3 regions of the Bacillus sp. DTU_2020_1000418_1_SI_GHA_SEK_038 genome follow, and region 2 is predicted to be linked to each of the others. Evidence: a T-box and tRNA genes for the amino acid it is inferred to sense, from the RefSeq annotation. Region 2 holds a T-box; the other regions hold tRNA genes.

Region 1 (6,859 bases), 780 kb from region 2:
TGATTTGACGTCATCCCCACCTTCCTCCGGTTTGTCACCGGCAGTCACCTTAGAGTGCCCAACTGAATGCTGGCAACTAAGATCAAGGGTTGCGCTCGTTGCGGGACTTAACCCAACATCTCACGACACGAGCTGACGACAACCATGCACCACCTGTCACTCTGTCCCCCGAAGGGGAAAGTCCTATCTCTAGGATTGTCAGAGGATGTCAAGACCTGGTAAGGTTCTTCGCGTTGCTTCGAATTAAACCACATGCTCCACCGCTTGTGCGGGCCCCCGTCAATTCCTTTGAGTTTCAGCCTTGCGGCCGTACTCCCCAGGCGGAGTGCTTAATGCGTTTGCTGCAGCACTAAAGGGCGGAAACCCTCTAACACTTAGCACTCATCGTTTACGGCGTGGACTACCAGGGTATCTAATCCTGTTCGCTCCCCACGCTTTCGCGCCTCAGCGTCAGTTACAGACCAGAGAGTCGCCTTCGCCACTGGTGTTCCTCCACATCTCTACGCATTTCACCGCTACACGTGGAATTCCACTCTCCTCTTCTGCACTCAAGTCCCCCAGTTTCCAATGACCCTCCACGGTTGAGCCGTGGGCTTTCACATCAGACTTAAAGGACCGCCTGCGCGCGCTTTACGCCCAATAATTCCGGACAACGCTTGCCACCTACGTATTACCGCGGCTGCTGGCACGTAGTTAGCCGTGGCTTTCTGGTTAGGTACCGTCAAGGTACCGGCAGTTACTCCGGTACTTGTTCTTCCCTAACAACAGAGTTTTACGATCCGAAAACCTTCATCACTCACGCGGCGTTGCTCCGTCAGACTTTCGTCCATTGCGGAAGATTCCCTACTGCTGCCTCCCGTAGGAGTCTGGGCCGTGTCTCAGTCCCAGTGTGGCCGATCACCCTCTCAGGTCGGCTACGCATCGTTGCCTTGGTGAGCCATTACCTCACCAACTAGCTAATGCGCCGCGGGCCCATCTGTAAGTGATAGCCGAAGCCATCTTTCAGCTTTCCTACATGAGTAGAAAAGAATTATCCGGTATTAGCTCCGGTTTCCCGAAGTTATCCCAGTCTTACAGGCAGGTTGCCCACGTGTTACTCACCCGTCCGCCGCTAACTTTTGGGAGCAAGCTCCCGCAAGTTCGCTCGACTTGCATGTATTAGGCACGCCGCCAGCGTTCGTCCTGAGCCAGGATCAAACTCTCCAATAAATTGTGAGTTGATTAGCTCATAAATGTCTTTTTAAAAAAAGACTAAAAGTTAAACGTTGACGTTTTTGTTCGTTCAGTTTTCAAAGAACTATCTTGTCGCTTAAGGCGACTTTTCAATAATACTACGTTTTTTAAACGGTGTCAATAACTTTTTTGAATCTTTTTGGTGGAGCCTAGCGGGATCGAACCGCTGACCTCCTGCGTGCAAGGCAGGCGCTCTCCCAGCTGAGCTAAGGCCCCAAAAATAATGGTCGGGAAGACAGGATTCGAACCTGCGACCCCTTGGTCCCAAACCAAGTGCTCTACCAAGCTGAGCTACTTCCCGAAAATGGCGCGCCCGAAAGGAGTCGAACCCATAACCTTCTGATCCGTAGTCAGACGCTCTATCCAATTGAGCTACGGGCGCATTCTTTAATTTAAATGGTGCCGAGGACCGGAATCGAACCGGTACGGTAGTCACCTACCGCAGGATTTTAAGTCCTGTGCGTCTGCCAGTTCCGCCACCCCGGCATTTTTTTGGAGCGGAAGACGGGATTCGAACCCGCGACCCCCACCTTGGCAAGGTGGTGTTCTACCACTGAACTACTTCCGCTTATCTTTATGAATGCGGGTGAAGGGAGTCGAACCCCCACGCCTCGCGGCGCCAGATCCTAAGTCTGGTGCGTCTGCCAATTCCGCCACACCCGCATATATAAATGGTGAGCCATGAAGGACTCGAACCTTCGACCCTCTGATTAAAAGTCAGATGCTCTACCGACTGAGCTAATGGCTCGTATAAGTTTCAAAAACAGTGCCGGCCAGAGGACTCGAACCCCCAACCTACTGATTACAAGTCAGTTGCTCTACCAATTGAGCTAGGCCGGCATATATAATATTTAGCTCTAATTTAGTTACTGCTAATAAATGTGCTCCAAAGCCCTGCGGTCTTTGCCGCAGATTTTAAAAGTTTGCCATTCGAGGGGTAAAGCTTCGTTGTTGCAAGCTTTTAAAATCCTCTACCAATTGAGCTAGGCCGGCATAATCATGGTGGAGGATGACGGGATCGAACCGCCGACCCTCTGCTTGTAAGGCAGATGCTCTCCCAGCTGAGCTAATCCTCCATTTATTAAAGCCTAGCGGCGTCCTACTCTCACAAGGGGACAGCCCCTAACTACCATCGGCGCTGAAAAGCTTAACTTCCGTGTTCGGGATGGGAACGGGTGTGACCTTTTCGCTATCGCCACTAGACCTATTTTATTGAGGTTTGTTCCCTCAAAACTAGATAATGCTGAAGAAGTTATTCGAGTAATCATACTAAATGTGGTTAAGTCCTCGACCGATTAGTATTTGTCAGCTCCACGTGTCGCCACGCTTCCACCTCAAACCTATCAACCTGATCATCTTTCAGGGGTCTTACTAGCTTGACGCTATGGGAAATCTCATCTCGAGGGGGGCTTCATGCTTAGATGCTTTCAGCACTTATCCCGTCCGCACATAGCTACCCAGCTATGCCTTTGGCAAGACAACTGGTACACCAGCGGTGCGTCCATCCCGGTCCTCTCGTACTAAGGACAGCTCCTCTCAAATTTCCTGCGCCCACGACGGATAGGGACCGAACTGTCTCACGACGTTCTGAACCCAGCTCGCGTACCGCTTTAATGGGCGAACAGCCCAACCCTTGGGACCGACTACAGCCCCAGGATGCGATGAGCCGACATCGAGGTGCCAAACCTCCCCGTCGATGTGGACTCTTGGGGGAGATAAGCCTGTTATCCCCGGGGTAGCTTTTATCCGTTGAGCGATGGCCCTTCCATGCGGAACCACCGGATCACTAAGCCCGACTTTCGTCCCTGCTCGACTTGTAGGTCTCGCAGTCAAGCTCCCTTATGCCTTTACACTCTTCGAATGATTTCCAACCATTCTGAGGGAACCTTTGGGCGCCTCCGTTACTCTTTAGGAGGCGACCGCCCCAGTCAAACTGCCCACCTGACACTGTCTCCCGCCCCGATCAGGGGCGCGGGTTAGAATTTCAATACAGCCAGGGTAGTATCCCACCAATGCCTCCACCGAAGCTGGCGCTCCGGCTTCCAAGGCTCCTACCTATCCTGTACAAGCTGTACCGAAATTCAATATCAGGCTACAGTAAAGCTCCACGGGGTCTTTCCGTCCTGTCGCGGGTAACCTGCATCTTCACAGGTACTATAATTTCACCGAGTCTCTCGTTGAGACAGTGCCCAGATCGTTACGCCTTTCGTGCGGGTCAGAACTTACCTGACAAGGAATTTCGCTACCTTAGGACCGTTATAGTTACGGCCGCCGTTTACTGGGGCTTCAATTCAGAGCTTCGCTTGCGCTAACCCCTCCTCTTAACCTTCCAGCACCGGGCAGGCGTCAGCCCCTATACTTCGCCTTGCGGCTTCGCAGAGACCTGTGTTTTTGCTAAACAGTCGCCTGGGCCTATTCACTGCGGCTCATCCGGGCTATTCACCCAAATGAGCACCCCTTCTCCCTAAGTTACGGGGTGATTTTGCCGAGTTCCTTAACGAGAGTTCTCTCGCTCACCTTAGGATTCTCTCCTCGCCTACCTGTGTCGGTTTGCGGTACGGGCACCTTTTCCCTCGCTAGAGGCTTTTCTTGGCAGTGTGGATTCAGGAACTTCGGTACTATATTTCCCTCGCTATCACAGCTCAAGCTTAACGCAAGCGGGATTTGCCTCGCTTGCACTCTAACTGCTTAGACGCGCTATTCCAGCAGCGCGCTTACCCTATCCTCCTGCGTCCCCCCATTGCTCAAACGGTAAAGAGGTGGTACAGGAATATCAACCTGTTGTCCATCGCCTACGCTTTTCAGCCTCGGCTTAGGTCCCGACTAACCCTGAGCGGACGAGCCTTCCTCAGGAAACCTTAGGCATTCGGTGGATGGGATTCTCACCCATCTTTCGCTACTCATACCGGCATTCTCACTTCTAAGCGCTCCACCAGTCCTTACGGTCTAGCTTCAACGCCCTTAGAACGCTCTCCTACCACGGACATCGCAGATGTCCATCCACAGCTTCGGTGATACGTTTAGCCCCGGTACATTTTCGGCGCAGAGTCACTCGACCAGTGAGCTATTACGCACTCTTTAAATGGTGGCTGCTTCTAAGCCAACATCCTGGTTGTCTAAGCAACTCCACATCCTTTTCCACTTAACGTATACTTTGGGACCTTAACTGGTGGTCTGGGCTGTTTCCCTCTTGACTACGGATCTTATCACTCGCAGTCTGACTCCCATGGATAAATCTTTGGCATTCGGAGTTTGTCTGAATTCGGTAACCCGATGAGGGCCCCTAGTCCAAACAGTGCTCTACCTCCAAGATTCTAACAACATGAGGCTAGCCCTAAAGCTATTTCGGAGAGAACCAGCTATCTCCAAGTTCGATTGGAATTTCTCCGCTACCCACACCTCATCCCCGCACTTTTCAACGTGCGTGGGTTCGGTCCTCCATCCAGTGTTACCTGGACTTCAACCTGGACATGGGTAGGTCACCTGGTTTCGGGTCTACGACCACATACTCATACGCCCTATTCAGACTCGCTTTCGCTGCGGCTCCGTCTATTCAACTTAACCTTGCATGTAATCGTAACTCGCCGGTTCATTCTACAAAAGGCACGCCATCACCCGTTAAAGGGCTCTGACTACTTGTAGGCACACGGTTTCAGGAACTATTTCACTCCCCTTCCGGGGTGCTTTTCACCTTTCCCTCACGGTACTGGTTCACTATCGGTCACTAGGGAGTATTTAGCCTTGGGAGATGGTCCTCCCTGCTTCCGACGGGATTTCACGTGTCCCGCCGTACTCAGGATCCACTCTGGAGGGAACGAAGTTTCAACTACAGGGCTTTTACCTTCTCTGGCCGGCCTTTCCAGACCTGTTCATTTACCTCGTTCCTTTGTAACTCCGTATAGAGTGTCCTACAACCCCAAGAGGCAAGCCTCTTGGTTTGGGCTAATCCCGTTTCGCTCGCCGCTACTCAGGGAATCGCGTTTGCTTTCTCTTCCTCCGGGTACTTAGATGTTTCAGTTCCCCGGGTCTGCCTTCAATACCCTATGTATTCAGGTAAAGATACTGTTCCATTACGAACAGTGGGTTCCCCCATTCGGAAATCTCCGGATCAAAGCTTACTTACAGCTCCCCGAAGCATATCGGTGTTAGTCCCGTCCTTCATCGGCTCCTAGTGCCAAGGCATTCACCGTGCGCCCTTATTAACTTAACCTGTTCGGCAAATGATAAGCGGCGCATCTCTGCGTCAGCTCTCTCGCTGTGCTCCTCACGTATCAACTGCGTACGTTCCGGTGCTCGCTCGGTCGCTTCCTTGATCTGCTTGCTTCTCATTTCCCTCACGATTTGTGAATAGATTAATTTCTATATCTCGTGATTGGTTGTTTTTAACTCTATATTAAATAGAGAGAAATACTAAAATGGCGATTACTCGGTTATTGCTTCTTCAAATCATTATCTAGTTTTCAAGGAACAAGGCCACTGATTTCAATCACATCGTGATTCTACATCGTAGCGACTCTTCATGCTGCCTTGCGACGAGCTGAGGAATACATCCTCGAATCTTCTGCGGCGCAGGAGCAAATATTGAGAAATTAAAATCATTTTAAAAATGATGATAATTCCCTCAAAACTGAACGAACAAGTAACGTCTTTTATTGAAGTATCAAGTACTTCAAATCTTCCTTAGAAAGGAGGTGATCCAGCCGCACCTTCCGATACGGCTACCTTGTTACGACTTCACCCCAATCATCTGTCCCACCTTAGGCGGCTGGCTCCAAAAGGTTACCCCACCGACTTCGGGTGTTACAAACTCTCGTGGTGTGACGGGCGGTGTGTACAAGGCCCGGGAACGTATTCACCGCGGCATGCTGATCCGCGATTACTAGCGATTCCGGCTTCATGCAGGCGAGTTGCAGCCTGCAATCCGAACTGAGAATGGTTTTATGGGATTGGCTAAACCTCGCGGTCTTGCAGCCCTTTGTACCATCCATTGTAGCACGTGTGTAGCCCAGGTCATAAGGGGCATGATGATTTGACGTCATCCCCACCTTCCTCCGGTTTGTCACCGGCAGTCACCTTAGAGTGCCCAACTGAATGCTGGCAACTAAGATCAAGGGTTGCGCTCGTTGCGGGACTTAACCCAACATCTCACGACACGAGCTGACGACAACCATGCACCACCTGTCACTCTGTCCCCCGAAGGGGAAAGTCCTATCTCTAGGATTGTCAGAGGATGTCAAGACCTGGTAAGGTTCTTCGCGTTGCTTCGAATTAAACCACATGCTCCACCGCTTGTGCGGGCCCCCGTCAATTCCTTTGAGTTTCAGCCTTGCGGCCGTACTCCCCAGGCGGAGTGCTTAATGCGTTTGCTGCAGCACTAAAGGGCGGAAACCCTCTAACACTTAGCACTCATCGTTTACGGCGTGGACTACCAGGGTATCTAATCCTGTTCGCTCCCCACGCTTTCGCGCCTCAGCGTCAGTTACAGACCAGAGAGTCGCCTTCGCCACTGGTGTTCCTCCACATCTCTACGCATTTCACCGCTACACGTGGAATTCCACTCTCCTCTTCTGCACTCAAGTCCCCCAGTTTCCAATGACCCTCCACGGTTGAGCCGTGGGCTTTCACA
Region 2 (6,859 bases):
TGGGAAAATGGAGCGGATTTCATAACCAATCCCCTCCTGCTACAACATTAGCGTATGTTACAGCTCTGGCACGGCCAGAAATCAAGGTGGAGGTTGAGGCTTGGGCTGCAAGATAATAAATATGGTTAAATAAGGGGGCATTTTTTTTGCTCCCTTATCTAACTAATATATTTTTTTATTTCTTGGCTAAGAGAATGAACACGATTAAGGTAATGTTCTCTTTTTCTAGAGTCTTGAATAAATGAGATAAACAATATCGAAAGCATTAGAGCTGTTTCTAATTGATAGATGGATTGAATGATTTCCTCTGGTTTCAATAATGCCTGATCCAGTTTGTTACTTAACACATGATCAATGCTTGCGCATAGCTCTTCTATCTTAATGTTTGTTAAGGTCATAGTTTATTTCCATATGGTTTTTTGTTTGCTCCTTTAACATAGTTGTCGTTTAGGATCTTCTCTAGCCAAAATACGCACTATGACATATTCATAGTTAGCGTTTTTGGGATTCCACTGCTAGAACACGCACCATGACACGTTCATAGTTAGTGTTTTTGCGATTCCATTGCTAAAACACGCACCATGACACGTTCATAGTTAGTGTTTTCCGGATTCCACTGCCAATACACTCACCATGACACCTTCATAGTAAGTGTTTTCCGGATCCCATTGCTAAAACACGCACCATGACACGTTCATAGTTAGTGTTTTTGCGACTCCCCTGCCAATACACGCATCATGACACGTTCATAGTTAGTGTTTTCCGAATTCCACTGCTAAAACACGCACCATGACACGTTCATAGTCAGTGTTTTCCGGATTCCACTGCTAAAACACGCGCCATCAAAACTTTCAATATTCCCAATTAATTTTACCATATGCTTATTCAAAAACTGATAGCGAAATAAGGCTAAAGGAACGGCCTTATTTCGCCAAACTAACAATATGTTCCACTATTATAAACTGCGCTCCTTTATTTGCTTTACAATACTCTCTTTAAAATCCGCAAAAGAAACACTTTCGGATTGCTGATCCCCATACCTCCTGACATTTACGTCAGCATCGTTTGCTTCCTTATCCCCCAGCACCAGCATATACGGGATTTTCTGCATCTGTGCCTCTCTGATTTTGTATCCTAGCTTTTCTTCACGATTATCAATTCCCACTCTGACTCCAGATTTCCGCAGCTGTTCCTGAATTTCTAAACAATAGTCTAGGTGAACATGTGAAACAGGGATAATTTGAACTTGTGTCGGCGCTAGCCAAACTGGGAAAGCCCCCGCAAAATGTTCGATTAAAATCCCAAAGAAACGGTCGATGGATCCATAAATAGCACGATGAATTACGACTGGGCGAACCTTTTCATTTTGTTCATTGATATAGCTCAAGTCAAATTTCTCCGGCATTTGAAAATCAAGCTGAATTGTTGCACATTGATGGCTTCGTTTTAAGGCATCTTTTATGTGAAAATCAATTTTTGGCCCATAAAAGGCACCATCGCCTTCGTTTAAGTGATAGTGGATCCCTAAATCCACAAGTACATTTATTAATGCTCGTTCAGAAATTTCCCAAAGACTGTCATCACCCATTGAATTTTCAGGGCGAGTCGAAAGCTCTACTGAATACTCAAAGCCAAATGTGCGATAGACTTGGTCAACTAATTCAAATACCTCCTTAATCTCACTTTCAATCTGATCCTCACGAACAAAAATATGAGCATCATCCTGACAAAAAGTGCGCACCCGAAGCATTCCATTTAAAGCACCACTGAACTCATGACGGTGAACTTGCCCAAACTCTGCCAACCGAATTGGCAAATCACGATAAGAGTAAAGACTGTTTTTAAATATGAGCATATGCCCCGGACAGTTCATTGGCTTCATCGCAAACTTAGTTTGATCGACTTCGGAAAAATACATATTCTCATGGTAATGATCCCAGTGTCCCGATTTCTCCCAAAGCTGTTGATTCATCATAAGAGGAGTACGAACCTCATCATAGTAAGCCTTGCTTTGAAGCTCACGTGAAAAATTTTCTAATTCATTTCTAATAATCTGCCCTTTTGGCAAATAAAATGGCATTCCCGGTGCTTCCTCTGAAAACATGAATAGCTCCAATTGTTTTCCTAGCTTACGATGATCTCGTTTGCCCGCTTCTTCTAAGAAATGTAAATACTTATCTAAATCCTTCTTCTTTTTAAAGGCAACACCATAAACTCTTTGGAGAACCTCGTTTTGACTGTTGCCTCGCCAATACGCACCCGATACACGAGTTAATTTAAATGCCTTTATCAAGCCAGTAGACGGAAGATGTGGGCCTCGGCACAGATCAATAAACTCTCCTTGCTGATATAAAGTGATCTTTTCCCCTTTCGGAATGCCCTTTAATATTTCTAGCTTGAATGGCTCTCCTTTATCCTTAAAAAGCTTTTCAGCCTCTTCATAGAAAACCTCCATTCTTTTAATTTCTAGATCCTCGTTTATGATTTTTTCCATCTCTTTTTCGATTTCAAGTAAATCATCTGAAGTCAAACTGTGTTCCAATTTCAAGTCATAGTAAAATCCATCTTCAATTACAGGCCCTATCCCTAATTTCACTTTTCCATATATTCTTTGAACGGCTTGAGCCAGCACATGTGCCGAGGAATGTCTTAAAATTTGAAGTCCTTCTTCCGAATCAAGAGTTAAAACAGAGAGTTCAGCATCCTGTTCTAACTTGTGGCATAAATCTACCAGCTGTCCGTCTACCCTCCCAGCAACCGCATTTTTTCTCAAACTTGTACTAATGGACTCCGCAATTTCTCCCACAGTGATGCCATTTGAAAATTCCTTCATTTGTCCATCCTGGAACTGAACTTTAATACTCATATTGATTCGCTCCTTTTTTAAAATAAAAAAACGCACTCATCCCTATCGCAAGGGACGAGTGCGTTAAATACCCGTGGTTCCACCCAAATTCCCATAAGAAAAAAACACTTATGGCTCTGGTGCTGTAACGCAGCATAGACGATATCAGCTACTAAAGTTCACCGATATAGCTTCAAGGCGGTAAATTATTTTCCTAAGCTAGGAAGTTCGCATCTATCCTTCCCTCTCTGAAAGCCGTAAAAATAATTCATGTCCTCTTCATCGCAAAAATGATTAATTTGTAAAAATAAAAAACGCACCCATCCCTATTGCAAGGGACGAGTGCGTTATTCCCGTGATTCCACCCAATTTCCCATAAGAAAAAAAGATTCTTATGGCTCTGGTGCAGTAACGTTGCATAGACGGCATTGGATACTTAGTTTCCCCAATACTGCTCAAAGGCGGTAAGATACTTTTCTGCGTTAGGAAGATTTCAGCAAGCCTTCCCTCTCTGGAAACCGTAAAAGTAGCTCATGTCCTTATCAGTGCTTATTATCAATTTCACCTCGGGGAAATTGTCCCCAGATTTTTATCGAGCTGGCTCGATAATTTCCTCTAATAAATCAGAGGCATCCGCCGAAGGCTTGGCTTCATTCAGCTGGAGTTGAACGCCGACTGTATTAGATACCTTTTTGCATTCATCCCCCATAAATTAATGTGGAAGACTTCTGCTGAATGTAGTCAAATGGATTTTTTATACATATTATTATAGATTACAAAAAATAGCAACGGATTTTTTAAATTAATTTTTGAAAGGCTATTTTCCTGTTAGTGTGTCTATCATTTTTAAATAATTTAACCAAGTTTTATTGAACAACTTCCAAGAACTTGTTCCCCCCATAACAGTGCAAGTTGGTCCCCGTCCGATATGGGTCCAACCCCTTCAGGAGTGCCGGTAAAAAGAATATCGCCTTCATCAAGACCAAAATGTAAGGCTGTGTAGTCTATTAATGTCTGCATATCAAAAATCATGTCCTTTATATTACCGATCTGAACCTTTTCTCCATTCTTTAATAGAGAAAACTCTTTGCTTTTACATTCGTTCACACCAGGAAACTTGATGAATTCGCTTAATATAGCGGAGTTAGGGAAGCTCTTTGCTAATAGCCATGGATGTCCTTTTTTCTTTAATTCGCTTTGGACATCGCGTAAAGTAAAGTCAATCCCAACAGCCATGCTGTCTACAAGGTCGTCAACGGAAGCACCTTTTTCGTAAGGTTTACCGATTCGAATGACTAATTCCACTTCAAAATGAATGGAGCCACGGTTTGCTGGTAACACGATTTCCTGACCATTGGCATAAGCCACAGCATGTGTAGTCTTTCCGAATAGAAAAGGAAATGCAGGAATTTCATTATTTAATTCTTTCGCATGCAGCTCATAGTTTCTTCCCACACAATATACATTTTTGATTGTTTGCATTGGAGATTCTCCATTCATTAATATTTCAAAATAACATTTTAAAAAAGGGACTTCTACAACCTAGTTGTTCCATTGTTATTCATTAACATATTTAATAACGGCCATTTCTTTTCCGAACCGATCACCATGATCCACAAATCCCAAACTTGCATATAATCTATGTGCTCCAATATTATCTGGGTGATATCCTACAACTATTTTTTTCGCACTTGGCAATTTTGCCATTTCTGAAATCATTAATTCAGTTGCAATTTTCGCAATACCCATGCCCTGGTACTCTTTATCTACCATAATTCTATATATCCAATAACCATCTAGTTCTTCTTGAACAGAATTATACATTAAAAACCCTACTACTTTTTCTTCAAAATAAATGGCATATGGTATTAAAGTAGGTTCAAACTTCGACTGGGCTATCGAAATTGCATTTGGCTCAATATATTCGATTTGTTCTTTAAATACCTCTAACTTACAGCATTCATACCAATTCTCCGCGTTTAATTCCACAATTCCCACTTTGTCTGTATTCACCATTTTTCCCCTTTCGGAACTTGAGGAAACCCTAACACAACCTGTTAATTAGGCGTTATCCCCGTATTGTTGTTTGTGCTAAATAATTTAATAATAGCCATAATGACCGCCTCCTTAACAAAAATGAATCTTTAGACTTTTTAATTATACTATATTATTATTTGAATTTTTGCCATTTAGTTGGAACAATCTAATGACCTATTTAATACTGGGCATCTTCTTCCAGTGTAACATCAGTCGAGTGTCATGAACGATTCACTTGTCATTCGCTAAGAGGTAGATTATTCCATTTTAGTTTGAAGTTTTTCTAAAAAATCTTTTATTACTTTTCCAGCTTTGATTGGATGCTGCATCCAAACATAAGCATGTATCGAGCCCTCAATCCTATATACTTCATATTCATCTAGTAAACTCGAAAAATAGTCAAGGCTATATCTAATTTTTGGATTCCCCCATTCTTTTTCACTTGGCAGGAATAGAACTGGACATTTTACCCTTTTATAATAATCTTCAAAGCGGATATCGCAGTATTTTTGAATGTATTCTGTACGTACGTGATTTTTATAGAAATGCTCAAAGCTTCCATCGGCCTGTTCCTCAGCGCAGCTTTCAAAGAAAATCCTGAAATAATCATTCCAAAGCCACTTTTTAATTAATGGAGCCTTAAGATCCTCAACGAACTCAGCTTTCGTTTGATATTTAGCGAGTTCCCTCTCATTTAACTGCTGAAAAAGCCTTTCCTTCTCTGCCTCGATTTCAGCTTTTTCTCCATTAAATAGCCCATATTCCCCAAACTCGTTATAAATTGCACCTTCATTGACTAATGACATTACCATATCCGGATGCGATGCGGCCAAACTTAGACCAACTTCGGCACCCAAAGAGCTTCCGACAACATGACATTTATTTATCCCCAACTTATGTAATAATAGAAACAGATCATGAGAAAAATCATCGATATGATAACCAGTCAAAGGTCGATCCGACTTCCCGTGGCCCCGTAAATCAGGGGCAATTATCCTATATTCATTTTGTAGATAGGGGATCACACCGTTCCACATTTGTGACGTTCCACCACTAAAATGAATTAATAGTATTGTGGGCTTTTCCTTATTTTCTACTGAATAATTCACATTAATTTTTATGTCATTTTCCAGGTGAATTCTTTCTTCGATCATCACTCTAACCTCCCCCTTTATTAGAAAAAAACTATTCGGTACTTAAATACACCATGGAATTAGTCAATTCCTTTGTATTTGCTAATACTTAAACCAAGAAACTTTCCTTTTACTTGTATATGTTTGGCTAGTATACTTTATTAACAAAAGGGAGGGGTGCCGGATGAATGCATTTAAGGCGGATTTAATGATGTTTTTTGTTACGATTTGTTGGGGTTCCTCTTACCTTTTCATGAAGATGGGATTAGATACCCTTTCTGAATTCAACTTAATTGCCCTCCGCTTCGGATTGGCGTTTCTCCTAGCGGCAGCTCTATTCTACCGTCGCTTGAGGCATGTAGATCGGGAAACTTTGAAGTTCAGTATCATTTTAGGGTCTATCTTGTTTCTCATTTTTACAATGCTCACATATGGATTAAAGACAACAACTACTTCCAATGCAGGCTTTTTAGTCAGCCTAACGGTCATTTTTGTCCCTATTCTGAATACCTTTGTATTCAAAAATAAAATCGATCTTAATTTGAAGCTTAGTATTTTAATAGCTTTAACAGGAATTGCGTTTCTTACCGTCCAGTTGCCCTTCCATGTTTTGCCGGGCGATCTATTATGTGTGATGTGTGCATTCTTGTACGCAATTCATATAATTATTACAGGGCATGCAGCCCCCAAAGTGGATACTTTAAATTTGGGGATTATTCAGCTAGGGGTTGCAGGCTTTTGGGGACTCCTTTTTTCTGTCATTTTTGAGAACCCTGTACTTCCATCCACTAAAGAAGGATGGATCTCGATCCTTGCACTTAGCATTTTGTGCAGTGCCTTGGGA
Region 3 (6,859 bases), 710 kb from region 2:
AAAGAAATTCATTTCTCTCACCTCGTCCAATACTCCTTGTCTCAATCTTATGCTCAGAATTTTAATAAATGAGTTTAAAAACAAATTCATAAATTATTTTTATTTGGAAAATACTACAAAAATCAAATGACATGAGAGAGTGATATAGCGTGCTAGGATTTTTAATTAATGATAGAGAACAGAAGGAAATGCAATACTTAATTAAGAGAGAAATGGATGAGATTCTGTTTGACTTAAATGATGAGCGAATTGATCATATTGTAAAAAGAGCAATGGAAGAGAGATATAAGATATTATTTTCTTTATTCAAGAGGGTAGCTCCACCAGAGGAGATACTGCGATATACACGCAACATTCAGTGGAGAGAACAAAAAGGGTAAAATAATAAAATAAATTCTATTGACTTGTGTAATAATTGCTGTTATAGTAATAAACGTCGCTGATGACGAGTTGAAATAAACTTTTAAAAAAGTTGTTGACACTTTAGGCGAAAGATGATAAATTTAAAAAGTCGCTTCTGAGCGATAAGATAGTTCTTTGAAAACTGAACGAACAAAAACGTCAACGTTTAATCTTTTAGTCTTTTTATTAAAAAAAGACATTTATGAGCTAATCAACTCACAATTTATTGGAGAGTTTGATCCTGGCTCAGGACGAACGCTGGCGGCGTGCCTAATACATGCAAGTCGAGCGAACTTGCGGGAGCTTGCTCCCAAAAGTTAGCGGCGGACGGGTGAGTAACACGTGGGCAACCTGCCTGTAAGACTGGGATAACTTCGGGAAACCGGAGCTAATACCGGATAATTCTTTTCTACTCATGTAGGAAAGCTGAAAGATGGCTTCGGCTATCACTTACAGATGGGCCCGCGGCGCATTAGCTAGTTGGTGAGGTAACGGCTCACCAAGGCAACGATGCGTAGCCGACCTGAGAGGGTGATCGGCCACACTGGGACTGAGACACGGCCCAGACTCCTACGGGAGGCAGCAGTAGGGAATCTTCCGCAATGGACGAAAGTCTGACGGAGCAACGCCGCGTGAGTGATGAAGGTTTTCGGATCGTAAAACTCTGTTGTTAGGGAAGAACAAGTACCGTTCGAATAGGGCGGTACCTTGACGGTACCTAACCAGAAAGCCACGGCTAACTACGTGCCAGCAGCCGCGGTAATACGTAGGTGGCAAGCGTTGTCCGGAATTATTGGGCGTAAAGCGCGCGCAGGCGGTCCTTTAAGTCTGATGTGAAAGCCCACGGCTCAACCGTGGAGGGTCATTGGAAACTGGGGGACTTGAGTGCAGAAGAGGAGAGTGGAATTCCACGTGTAGCGGTGAAATGCGTAGAGATGTGGAGGAACACCAGTGGCGAAGGCGACTCTCTGGTCTGTAACTGACGCTGAGGCGCGAAAGCGTGGGGAGCGAACAGGATTAGATACCCTGGTAGTCCACGCCGTAAACGATGAGTGCTAAGTGTTAGAGGGTTTCCGCCCTTTAGTGCTGCAGCAAACGCATTAAGCACTCCGCCTGGGGAGTACGGCCGCAAGGCTGAAACTCAAAGGAATTGACGGGGGCCCGCACAAGCGGTGGAGCATGTGGTTTAATTCGAAGCAACGCGAAGAACCTTACCAGGTCTTGACATCCTCTGACAATCCTAGAGATAGGACTTTCCCCTTCGGGGGACAGAGTGACAGGTGGTGCATGGTTGTCGTCAGCTCGTGTCGTGAGATGTTGGGTTAAGTCCCGCAACGAGCGCAACCCTTGATCTTAGTTGCCAGCATTCAGTTGGGCACTCTAAGGTGACTGCCGGTGACAAACCGGAGGAAGGTGGGGATGACGTCAAATCATCATGCCCCTTATGACCTGGGCTACACACGTGCTACAATGGATGGTACAAAGGGCTGCAAGACCGCGAGGTTTAGCCAATCCCATAAAACCATTCTCAGTTCGGATTGCAGGCTGCAACTCGCCTGCATGAAGCCGGAATCGCTAGTAATCGCGGATCAGCATGCCGCGGTGAATACGTTCCCGGGCCTTGTACACACCGCCCGTCACACCACGAGAGTTTGTAACACCCGAAGTCGGTGGGGTAACCTTTTGGAGCCAGCCGCCTAAGGTGGGACAGATGATTGGGGTGAAGTCGTAACAAGGTAGCCGTATCGGAAGGTGCGGCTGGATCACCTCCTTTCTAAGGAAGATTTGAAGTACTTGATACTTCAATAAAAGACGTTACTTGTTCGTTCAGTTTTGAGAGAATTATCTCTCAAAACTTTGTTCTTTGAAAACTAGATAATAATTTGAAGAAGCAATAACCGAGTAATCGCCATTTTAGTTATTCTCTCTATTATATATAGAGTTTAAAACCAAATCACAATTCAGAAGAGTTGTGAGGGGGATGAGAAGCAAGCAGATCAAGGAAGCGACAGAACGAGCACCGGAGCGTACGTAGTTGGTACGCGAGGAGCACAGTGACGGAGCTGACGCAGAGATGCGCCGCTTATCATTCACCGAACAAGGTTAAGTTAATAAGGGCGCACGGTGAATGCCTTGGCACTAGGAGCCGATGAAGGACGGGACTAACACCGATATGCTTCGGGGAGCTGTAAGTAAGCTTTGATCCGGAGATTTCCGAATGGGGGAACCCACTGTTCGTAATGGAACAGTATCTTTACCTGAATACATAGGGTATTGAAGGCAGACCCGGGGAACTGAAACATCTAAGTACCCGGAGGAAGAGAAAGCAAACGCGATTCCCTGAGTAGCGGCGAGCGAAACGGGATTAGCCCAAACCAAGAGGCTTGCCTCTTGGGGTTGTAGGACACTCTATACGGAGTTACAAAGGAACGAGGTAAATGAACAGGTCTGGAAAGGCCGGCCAGAGAAGGTAAAAGCCCTGTAGTTGAAACTTCGTTCCCTCCAGAGTGGATCCTGAGTACGGCGGGACACGTGAAATCCCGTCGGAAGCAGGGAGGACCATCTCCCAAGGCTAAATACTCCCTAGTGACCGATAGTGAACCAGTACCGTGAGGGAAAGGTGAAAAGCACCCCGGAAGGGGAGTGAAATAGTTCCTGAAACCGTGTGCCTACAAGTAGTCAGAGCCCTTTAACGGGTGATGGCGTGCCTTTTGTAGAATGAACCGGCGAGTTACGATTACATGCAAGGTTAAGTTGAATAGACGGAGCCGCAGCGAAAGCGAGTCTGAATAGGGCGTATGAGTATGTGGTCGTAGACCCGAAACCAGGTGACCTACCCATGTCCAGGTTGAAGTCCAGGTAACACTGGATGGAGGACCGAACCCACGCACGTTGAAAAGTGCGGGGATGAGGTGTGGGTAGCGGAGAAATTCCAATCGAACTTGGAGATAGCTGGTTCTCTCCGAAATAGCTTTAGGGCTAGCCTCATGTTGTTAGAATCTTGGAGGTAGAGCACTGTTTGGACTAGGGGCCCTCATCGGGTTACCGAATTCAGACAAACTCCGAATGCCAAAGATTTATCCATGGGAGTCAGACTGCGAGTGATAAGATCCGTAGTCAAGAGGGAAACAGCCCAGACCACCAGTTAAGGTCCCAAAGTATACGTTAAGTGGAAAAGGATGTGGAGTTGCTTAGACAACCAGGATGTTGGCTTAGAAGCAGCCACCATTTAAAGAGTGCGTAATAGCTCACTGGTCGAGTGACTCTGCGCCGAAAATGTACCGGGGCTAAACGTATCACCGAAGCTGTGGATGGACATCTGCGATGTCCGTGGTAGGAGAGCGTTCTAAGGGCGTTGAAGCTAGACCGTAAGGACTGGTGGAGCGCTTAGAAGTGAGAATGCCGGTATGAGTAGCGAAAGATGGGTGAGAATCCCATCCACCGAATGCCTAAGGTTTCCTGAGGAAGGCTCGTCCGCTCAGGGTTAGTCGGGACCTAAGCCGAGGCTGAAAAGCGTAGGCGATGGACAACAGGTTGATATTCCTGTACCACCTCTTTACCGTTTGAGCAATGGGGGGACGCAGGAGGATAGGGTAAGCGCGCTGCTGGAATAGCGCGTCTAAGCAGTTAGAGTGCAAGCGAGGCAAATCCCGCTTGCGTTAAGCTTGAGCTGTGATAGCGAGGGAAATATAGTACCGAAGTTCCTGAATCCACACTGCCAAGAAAAGCCTCTAGCGAGGGAAAAGGTGCCCGTACCGCAAACCGACACAGGTAGGCGAGGAGAGAATCCTAAGGTGAGCGAGAGAACTCTCGTTAAGGAACTCGGCAAAATCACCCCGTAACTTAGGGAGAAGGGGTGCTCATTTGGGTGAATAGCCCGGATGAGCCGCAGTGAATAGGCCCAGGCGACTGTTTAGCAAAAACACAGGTCTCTGCGAAGCCGCAAGGCGAAGTATAGGGGCTGACGCCTGCCCGGTGCTGGAAGGTTAAGAGGAGGGGTTAGCGCAAGCGAAGCTCTGAATTGAAGCCCCAGTAAACGGCGGCCGTAACTATAACGGTCCTAAGGTAGCGAAATTCCTTGTCAGGTAAGTTCTGACCCGCACGAAAGGCGTAACGATCTGGGCACTGTCTCAACGAGAGACTCGGTGAAATTATAGTACCTGTGAAGATGCAGGTTACCCGCGACAGGACGGAAAGACCCCGTGGAGCTTTACTGTAGCCTGATATTGAATTTCGGTACAGCTTGTACAGGATAGGTAGGAGCCTTGGAAGCCGGAGCGCCAGCTTCGGTGGAGGCATTGGTGGGATACTACCCTGGCTGTATTGAAATTCTAACCCGCGCCCCTGATCGGGGCGGGAGACAGTGTCAGGTGGGCAGTTTGACTGGGGCGGTCGCCTCCTAAAGAGTAACGGAGGCGCCCAAAGGTTCCCTCAGAATGGTTGGAAATCATTCGAAGAGTGTAAAGGCATAAGGGAGCTTGACTGCGAGACCTACAAGTCGAGCAGGGACGAAAGTCGGGCTTAGTGATCCGGTGGTTCCGCATGGAAGGGCCATCGCTCAACGGATAAAAGCTACCCCGGGGATAACAGGCTTATCTCCCCCAAGAGTCCACATCGACGGGGAGGTTTGGCACCTCGATGTCGGCTCATCGCATCCTGGGGCTGTAGTCGGTCCCAAGGGTTGGGCTGTTCGCCCATTAAAGCGGTACGCGAGCTGGGTTCAGAACGTCGTGAGACAGTTCGGTCCCTATCCGTCGTGGGCGCAGGAAATTTGAGAGGAGCTGTCCTTAGTACGAGAGGACCGGGATGGACGCACCGCTGGTGTACCAGTTGTCTTGCCAAAGGCATAGCTGGGTAGCTATGTGCGGACGGGATAAGTGCTGAAAGCATCTAAGCATGAAGCCCCCCTCGAGATGAGATTTCCCATAGCGTCAAGCTAGTAAGACCCCTGAAAGATGATCAGGTTGATAGGTTTGAGGTGGAAGCGTGGCGACACGTGGAGCTGACAAATACTAATCGGTCGAGGACTTAACCACATTTAGTATGATTACTCGAATAACTTCTTCAGCATTATCTAGTTTTGAGGGAACAAACCTCAATAAAATAGGTCTAGTGGCGATAGCGAAAAGGTCACACCCGTTCCCATCCCGAACACGGAAGTTAAGCTTTTCAGCGCCGATGGTAGTTAGGGGCTGTCCCCTTGTGAGAGTAGGACGTCGCTAGGCCTTAATTTTTTACTATTCCGCAGTAGCTCAGTGGTAGAGCATTCGGCTGTTAACCGAACGGTCGTAGGTTCGAATCCTACCTGCGGAGCCATTTTTTTGATGATTTAAATGAGCAGGTAGTTGTGATGCTTCCATAGCTCAGCAGGTAGAGCACTTCCATGGTAAGGAAGAGGTCAGCGGTTCGAACCCGCTTGGAAGCTTACCTTAATAATATTATATGGCCCATTGGTCAAGCGGTTAAGACACCGCCCTTTCACGGCGGTAACACGGGTTCGAATCCCGTATGGGTCACCATTTCGGAGGATTAGCTCAGCTGGGAGAGCATCTGCCTTACAAGCAGAGGGTCGGCGGTTCGATCCCGTCATCCTCCACCATATATGCCGGCCTATCTCAATTGGTAGAGGATTATAAAAGCTTACAGCAACGAAGCTTTTTTACCTCGAATGGCAAACTTTTAAAATCTGCGACAAAGACCATAGGGCTTTGGATCACAGTTATCAGCAGCAACTAAATTAGAAATGATTATTTAATTATGCCGGCCTAGCTCAATTGGTAGAGCAACTGACTTGTAATCAGTAGGTTGGGGGTTCGAGTCCTCTGGCCGGCATCTTATAATTTGGTGGGGTAGCGAAGTGGCTAAACGCGGCGGACTGTAAATCCGCTCCCTTTGGGTTCGGCGGTTCGAATCCGTCCCCCACCACCATTTATTTTTAATAAAAATATTAAAAATGGACATGTTATAACTAGTCCTTTTTATTTTGTAAATTATGTAGTTTACAATGGGCTATAGCCAAGCGGTAAGGCATCGCACTTTGACTGCGACATGCGTTGGTTCGAATCCAGCTAGCCCAGCCAGTTTTTTTAAAAACAGCTATGAAGCTTTACATCGTTGAATAGTTTTTAAAAAAACTTGCGACAAAGACCGAAGGACTTTGAAGCAATTTCCGACTACAATCAAAATTCAAGAAACAACATTACATTACGAGCCATTAGCTCAGTCGGTAGAGCATCTGACTTTTAATCAGAGGGTCGAAGGTTCGAGTCCTTCATGGCTCACTTAAGTAAATGAAAGAAGACCTTTAGGAAGATAATTCCTAAAGGTCTTCTTTCATTTTTTTTGATGAACCCTTTTTATCCGAAATATTAAAGGTGCCGGGCAATCAAGAAAAGGTAATGATGCCTATCCAGCCTAAAAAGTAGGTGGACCGGTCACCAAAAAGAGGTTCTGATTC

Evidence for each region. A T-box is a leader RNA that pairs with one kind of tRNA and senses whether it is charged. The one in region 2 lies ahead of thrS (threonine--tRNA ligase), so its partner is inferred to be a tRNA-Thr.
Region 1: it encodes a tRNA-Thr, which carries the amino acid that the T-box ahead of thrS (threonine--tRNA ligase) is inferred to sense. The anticodon was not compared.
Region 3: it encodes a tRNA-Thr, which carries the amino acid that the T-box ahead of thrS (threonine--tRNA ligase) is inferred to sense. The anticodon was not compared.

Annotation. Positions count from the first base shown of each region.
Region 1 covers NZ_CP135435.1:92,087-98,945, reverse strand. The annotation lists rRNA gene RRV45_RS00510 (16S ribosomal RNA) at 1-1,209, opposite strand, end outside; tRNA gene RRV45_RS00505 (tRNA-Ala) at 1,374-1,449, opposite strand; tRNA gene RRV45_RS00500 (tRNA-Pro) at 1,458-1,534, opposite strand; tRNA gene RRV45_RS00495 (tRNA-Arg) at 1,539-1,615, opposite strand; tRNA gene RRV45_RS00490 (tRNA-Leu) at 1,631-1,719, opposite strand; tRNA gene RRV45_RS00485 (tRNA-Gly) at 1,727-1,801, opposite strand; tRNA gene RRV45_RS00480 (tRNA-Leu) at 1,815-1,896, opposite strand; tRNA gene RRV45_RS00475 (tRNA-Lys) at 1,906-1,981, opposite strand; tRNA gene RRV45_RS00470 (tRNA-Thr) at 2,001-2,073, opposite strand; tRNA gene RRV45_RS00465 (tRNA-Val) at 2,234-2,309, opposite strand; rRNA gene rrf (5S ribosomal RNA) at 2,320-2,436, opposite strand; rRNA gene RRV45_RS00455 (23S ribosomal RNA) at 2,509-5,443, opposite strand; rRNA gene RRV45_RS00450 (16S ribosomal RNA) at 5,918-6,859, opposite strand, start outside.
Region 2 covers NZ_CP135435.1:874,003-880,861, reverse strand. The annotation lists gene RRV45_RS04445 (RidA family protein) at 1-116, shown strand, start outside; gene RRV45_RS04440 (hypothetical protein) at 159-398, opposite strand; gene thrS (threonine--tRNA ligase) at 956-2,866, opposite strand; T-box leader at 2,914-3,137, opposite strand; partial or broken gene RRV45_RS22075 (hypothetical protein) at 3,288-3,370, opposite strand; gene RRV45_RS04430 (fumarylacetoacetate hydrolase family protein) at 3,701-4,327, opposite strand; gene RRV45_RS04425 (GNAT family N-acetyltransferase) at 4,403-4,861, opposite strand; gene RRV45_RS04420 (alpha/beta fold hydrolase) at 5,140-6,036, opposite strand; gene RRV45_RS04415 (DMT family transporter) at 6,200-6,859, shown strand, end outside.
Region 3 covers NZ_CP135435.1:164,330-171,188, forward strand. The annotation lists gene pdaB (polysaccharide deacetylase family sporulation protein PdaB) at 1-12, opposite strand, end outside; gene RRV45_RS00900 (hypothetical protein) at 150-380, shown strand; rRNA gene RRV45_RS00905 (16S ribosomal RNA) at 626-2,176, shown strand; rRNA gene RRV45_RS00910 (23S ribosomal RNA) at 2,504-5,438, shown strand; rRNA gene rrf (5S ribosomal RNA) at 5,511-5,627, shown strand; tRNA gene RRV45_RS00920 (tRNA-Asn) at 5,644-5,718, shown strand; tRNA gene RRV45_RS00925 (tRNA-Thr) at 5,755-5,827, shown strand; tRNA gene RRV45_RS00930 (tRNA-Glu) at 5,847-5,921, shown strand; tRNA gene RRV45_RS00935 (tRNA-Val) at 5,926-6,001, shown strand; tRNA gene RRV45_RS00940 (tRNA-Thr) at 6,162-6,234, shown strand; tRNA gene RRV45_RS00945 (tRNA-Tyr) at 6,246-6,330, shown strand; tRNA gene RRV45_RS00950 (tRNA-Gln) at 6,408-6,482, shown strand; tRNA gene RRV45_RS00955 (tRNA-Lys) at 6,611-6,683, shown strand.